One region of the Pantoea sp. CCBC3-3-1 genome, then DNA from elsewhere that is predicted to be linked to it. Evidence: predicted binding sites of a transcription regulator. Region 1 holds the regulator's gene; the other holds the start of a gene.
The links. The regulator LexA, encoded in region 1, represses DNA repair genes until DNA is damaged. The targets are predictions, from matches to a motif close to TNCTGTATGTACATACAGNA.
Positions count from the first base shown of each region.

Region 2: a site for LexA is predicted at 1,642-1,661, ahead of umuD (translesion error-prone DNA polymerase V autoproteolytic subunit). Genes of this name have one in related genera too.

Region 1 covers NZ_CP034363.1:282,593-285,717, forward strand. The annotation lists gene plsB (glycerol-3-phosphate 1-O-acyltransferase PlsB) at 1-313, opposite strand, end outside; gene EHV07_RS01105 (diacylglycerol kinase) at 442-825, shown strand; gene lexA (transcriptional repressor LexA) at 919-1,527, shown strand; gene dinF (MATE family efflux transporter DinF) at 1,636-2,970, shown strand.
Region 2 covers NZ_CP034363.1:2,794,131-2,797,255, reverse strand. The annotation lists gene umuC (translesion error-prone DNA polymerase V subunit UmuC) at 1-1,206, opposite strand, end outside; gene umuD (translesion error-prone DNA polymerase V autoproteolytic subunit) at 1,190-1,624, opposite strand; gene EHV07_RS13080 (DUF421 domain-containing protein) at 2,029-2,721, shown strand; gene EHV07_RS13075 (YbfB/YjiJ family MFS transporter) at 2,755-3,125, opposite strand, start outside.

The sequences.
Region 1 (3,125 bases):
ACAGCTTGACCGATTCCAGATTTGGCACAAAGTAAGGGAACACGCGTGGGCCATCATGGATAAACACATGACGTGGCAACACCGTACCGTCGATTTCTAACGGATCCAGCGGATCGGGCAGATCCTCTTTGCGGCATTGCTCACGCAGCGCCAGCAGATCGGCCTTTGAATCGTACGGCAGCACGTACATAATAGGACGCGACGTATCGAGTCCCAGTTCAGCGACCGGCTCGGCGGGGATCGCCTTACTCTTTACCAGAAATTTAACGGGTAAATTCAATAAGTTATAATATAAGTTACGCCAACCTGACATAGACAACATGAAGCCTCTTGTTAGCAAAGCGCCGCAAGCATACCAGAAAGCGCCAGTGAGATCTGTGGTGTTGCAAAATGTGCTGCACCCACACATTGACGCTAAACTTTACAAAGGGTTCCCTGATTATGGCAAATAACGTCACTGGTTTGACTCGCATCATTAAAGCTGCGGGCTACTCATGGAAAGGTCTGCGCGCGGCCTGGCAGCACGAAGCCGCTTTCAGGCAGGAATCGTTAGCGGCGCTTGCCGCCATTCTGATTGCCTGCTGGCTGGACGTAGACGCGATAACCCGTGTACTGCTGGTGGGGTCCGTCATTATGGTCATCATCGTCGAACTTCTTAACAGCGCCATTGAAGCAGTAGTCGACCGCATCAGCAGCGATATTCATCCGCTTGCCGGCCGCGCAAAAGACATGGGCTCCGCTGCGGTGTTACTGGCTACTCTACTGGCTCTTTTTGTTTGGGTAATGCTGTTGATTCCTCATTTGCGGCATGTTTTCCAAAATTAACGTAACAGTCGTTTTTTACTCAACTTTATAGTTTTCAACCGGCAAATACCTGTATATACTCACAGTCGACTGTATAAACAACCAGGGGGCGGGATGAAAGCACTAACGGCAAGGCAGCAGCAGGTTTACGACCTGATTCGCGACCATATTAACCAGACCGGTATGCCACCGACACGGGCAGAGATCGCCACGCAGCTCGGTTTCCGTTCCCCGAATGCGGCTGAAGAACATCTGAAAGCGCTGGCGCGTAAAGGCGTCATCGAAATTGTTTCTGGCGCATCACGCGGTATCCGCCTGATGATGGAAGAAGAAGGCGGTTTGCCGCTGGTTGGACGCGTTGCGGCGGGCGAACCGCTGCTGGCTGAACAACATATTGAAGGGCATTATCAGGTCGATCCCGATTTGTTTAAGCCTGGCGCTGATTTCCTGCTGCGCGTTAGCGGCATGTCGATGAAAGATATTGGTATTATGGATGGTGATTTACTGGCCGTGCATAAAACGCAGGACGTGCGTAATGGTCAGGTCGTGGTTGCGCGCATTGACGATGAAGTCACCGTCAAGCGGCTGAAAAAGCAGGGTAATATTGTTCAACTGCTGCCTGAAAACAGTGAATTTCAGCCAATTGTTGTCGATCTGCGTCAGCAGACTTTCTCAATTGAAGGGCTGGCCGTCGGCGTTATCCGCAACGGCAACTGGCTTTAAGCTTCCCTGTTTTGTACGCGCCGTTGCTCCCGCGGCGCGTCTCCTCTGGCCGTAATGTCCCGTTCGGCTGTGGACCGCTAATGTAATCCTGTCGCGCAGTGGATGATGATGCGATTAATAACCTCCTCAGACAAACACCTCTGGCGGCTGGCGCTGCCGATGATCCTTTCCAATATTACCGTGCCGCTGCTGGGCCTGGTTGATACTGCCGTTATTGGCCATCTGGACAGTCCCGTTTACCTGGGCGGCGTCGCAGTAGGAACAACGACCACCAGCTTTCTGTTTATGCTGCTGCTGTTTTTACGGATGAGCACCACCGGTCTGACCGCTCAGGCATTTGGCGCTAATGACAAACCCGCATTAGCTCGGGCGCTGATGCAGCCTTTGCTGATCGCGCTGTTTGCCGGGCTGGCTTTTATCCTCTTTAAAACTCCCCTTACTCATCTTGCTCTGTCGCTGGTTGGCGGGAACAGTGACGTTTTGCATCAGGCGGCACTGTTCATGCATATTCGCTGGCTGAGCGCGCCGGCAATGCTGGCTAACCTTGTGCTGCTCGGCTGGCTGTTAGGCGTTCAGTATGCGCGTGCGCCTGTTGTTCTGCTGGTGGTGGGTAACCTGGTGAATGTTCTGCTCGACCTGTGGTTTGTCATCGGATTGAAGTGGGGCGTTGAGGGCGCAGCAGCCGCAACCGCGATTGCCGAATACGTCACGTTGATGGTCGGGCTGGTCATGGTATGGCACGTTCTGAAAATGCGCGGCGTCTCTTTTCCCCTGCTGAAAAAGGCCTGGCGAGGCAATGTTGGTCGTTTGCTGCGGCTTAATCGTGACATTATGCTGCGCTCATTGCTCCTGCAACTCTGCTTTGTCTCGCTGACCTTCTTTGGCGCGAGGCTGGGTAGCGATACAGTAGCCGTTAACGCTGTTTTACTGATGTTTCTGACCTTTACTGCCTATGCGCTCGATGGTTTTGCCTATGCGGTTGAAGCTTGCTCTGGCGAAGCCTGGGGCGCACGGGATGCTCAAAAGCTTCTGGTCGTCTGGCAGGCAGCCTGTCGTCAGGCTGGCCTGGTCGCGCTGATGTTTTCGGTCATCTATGCGCTGGCAGGTACGCATATTGTTGCGCTACTTACTTCACTTCCTGAACTGCAACAGCAAGCCGATCGCTATCTGTTCTGGCAAATTCTGTTGCCGATCTGCGGCGTATGGTGCTATCTGCTGGATGGCATGTTTATTGGCGCTACGCGAGCCAGTGAAATGCGCAACGGCATGGTGATAGCCGCATTGGGTTATGGCGCCACGCTGTTATTGGTGCCTTCGCTGGGCAATCATGCTTTATGGCTGGCCGTCACCGTTTTTCTGACTTTACGCGGGCTTTCCTTATGGGCAATTTGGCGCTACCACTGGCGACATAACAGCTGGTTTACGCCCTGTCAGAATTTGTAACTTCTTGCCTGCCGCTTCGCTAGTCACTGATATACCAAATATTTTCTGTTTTTTGCGCCGCTGTTGCAAAATTTTTTAACCTAAAAATAGCGTTCAGCCAGGCAAAGTCGCCATCTTCTACTACAATTATCTGTACGTTAAGCACTTAAGCAGCG
Region 2 (3,125 bases), 2.5 Mb from region 1:
TCGCTTCATCACCCAGGACTTTTGAATACCCTGGCCTGCAAACCAGACTTTGCCTTTTCCCGACTGATTCAGCTGGTCAATGACCTTCATTAAGGCTTCGCTGTTTGGCTGCACGCGGGATTCGTCGAACAGGTCCAGCTGCGCCACGCCATCGCTGTAAAAGTCACTCAGCATCACGCCAGCTTTCATATAGCGTTCGCCTTCGAGCCAGATGCGATCCAGTGCGTCGATCGCCACGCGGATAATGTCGCGCGTGTCATTTGAGGGTAACAGCAGTTTGCCGGAGGCCTGATTGTTATAGCCAGAGGCGTTATCGTCATGCGGGCTGGTGCGGATAAAGACGCTGATAAAGCGGCAATACTGATGTTCGCCGCGCAGCTTTTCGGCTGCCCGTTCGGCGTAAGTGCAGACCGCCTGATGCATATCTGCATAAGCCGTGATGCGGTGCCCGAAAGAGCGGCTACAGACAATTTGTTGTTTAGTCGGCGCAAACTCTTCCAGCGCCAGGCAGGGTTCGCCGCGCAGCTCCCGCGCGGTTCTTTCCAGCACCACATTGAAATGTTTGCGGACAACCCAGCTGGAACATTCGGCCAGATGCAGGGCTTTTTCTATGCCCATTTGGTTAAGCTTTTTACTGATGCGCCGGCCCACACCCCAGACCTCCTCAACGGGAACCAGCGCCATTAACTTACGCTGCCGTTCAACGTTGGACAGATCGACAACGCCCCCGGTTGCCGACCATTTTTTCGCGGCATAGTTAGCCAGCTTGGCCAGCGTTTTGGTGGGTGCGATACCCACGCCAACGGTCAGTCCGGTCTGTTTCAGGATCTGCTGGCGGATTTCCCGCCCGAAAGCCTCAAGGGAAACGCAGTTGCTCACGCCGGATAAGTTAATAAAAGCTTCATCGATCGAATACATTTCCATTGCGGGCGCCATCTCTGTCAAAATCGACATCACCCGATAACTCATATCGGCGTAAAGCGTATAATTGGAGCTGAAGACCTGCACCTGACGCTGTTTCAACGCCTCTTTTATTTTGAAATAGGGCTCACCCATGTTTATTCCCAGCCGCTTCGCCTCTGCGGAGCGTGAAATAATGCAGCCGTCATTATTTGAAACGACCACGATGGGTTTGCCCTTTAAATCCGGCCTGAAAACAGTCTCGCAGGAGGTATAGAAACTGTTGACATCAACCAGCGCGAACATTTTTAGTGGCTTTTAAGATGAAAGTCACAACGCCGAAAATCTCCAGTTCCTCTTCGCTGTGAAAAATAATCGGCGAATAGTGGCGATTATGCGGCACCAGCTGGAGAAGAGGGCGGGTGCGCAGTTCTTTGACGGTAAATTCACCCGCCACGGCGGCGACAACAATATCGCCATGATCCGCAGACAGTGAACGATCGACGATTAATAAATCGCCATCGCCAATGCCTGCCTCAATCATTGAATCACCGCTCACCTTTAAAAAATAGGTTGCGCTGGGATGACGGATCACCATTTTATTAAGATCCAGCCTCTCTTCAACGTAGTCCTGTGCAGGGCTTGGAAAGCCGCAGGAGACGCGCTCAATAAAAAGCGGCAGAGGAATTTCTTCCATAAATTCAGCAGGACGGATCGGCTGCATAAGAAAATATCCAAATTAACTGTGTATATATACAGTATCGTTGAATGCGCACATCAATCAAGACATTGAGGTGAAAATTCCACGAAGCGCTTGAAGTCACTGGAAATTTAGTTATTTTTGTGCGGTGAGAGGTTCTTTTTTTAAGCGGTCTAAAAACAGGGAAATAATCTGACTTAACGCCAACGGTATTAGCAAAACGCAGAACACCGCACGCCTGAACTATCAATTTATCTCAACAGACGCGAAGCGTGAATGCGTATTAAGCGTGCAATGAACGGCTGAAAATAGCGTCAGAAAGGCACTATTTATTCTGGCGCACGTTTTTTGCCGTATAAACTGTCGTACAATGATAAAAATTGCTGATAAATTTTAGCGCTTCATTTTCCCGGGATAATCCTGCAATTATGTCTTCCTTTGACTGGCATCGCTTTCTGCTTAATGACCTCGAACTGACTTTTTTGATAGAAGTCGCGGCGCGCGTTTTTTTCGCTTACCTGATCGTTTTTATCTTCCTGAAAGTCTCCGGCAGGCGGGGTATCCGCCAGCTGTCACTTTTTGAACTGGTCATTGTGCTGACGCTGGGATCGGCATCGGGTGATGTCACCTTCTATGATGATGTACCTGTTCTGCCCGTTACCATGGTGTTTGTTGTCTTGCTGGTGCTGTATCGGCTGACCACGTTTCTGACCGCACGCAGCGCCCGCTTTTCAAAACTCATTGAAGGCCAGGTGATTACGCTGATTCAGAACGGCTTGTACAAACTCGACAGTCTCGACGGGCTGAACATTTCTGAAGATGAGTTTTTTATGGAGCTGCGTCAGGAAGGCGTGGAGCACCTTGGACAAATTCGCCTGGCGCTGATTGAGCTGGATGGCGACATCAGCATCTACTATTACGATCGCGATGCTGTCCGCCCGGGCCTGTCGGTGCTCCCGCCGGAGCACCGACAGGATTTTGTCATAGTGCCGGAGGAAGCATTATACGCCTGTAACCACTGCGGGCTGACTCAGCGATTAAACGCGCAACAGCGGCTGGTCTGCCCAAGGTGCCAGCGTGAACGGTGGTCAAAAGCGCTGGCAACACAGCGTTCACGCTGAAGGGCACCATCCATGTTCTGGCCGTCGACGCTCTTACCGTCCTTGTGCCGCGGCCCGGACTTTCTGCCGGTTAAGGGTCATGACCGCGCTTCCCCCTGCAACAAGGCCCATAGCCGCAATGATAATGGCCGGTTGCAGCGAACCAAAAAACCAGACGCTGGCGGAGGAGATCAGCGGGCCGATCAGCTGTCCGGTTGCGTAGCCCGACGTTAACAGCCCCACGGTACGGGAAACGGAAATTGACGAAATCTCACGGGCAAACTTCATGGTGAGCTGCATGATGGACAGGAAACCGAGCCCGGTAAGCAGAGTTGAAAAGAGCAGCCCCCATGCCCCCGGAAAAGCGACCGCTGCCGCCACGCCCGCGCCCTGCAAAATCATCGCAAAAGCGAGGCTTGCCTGAG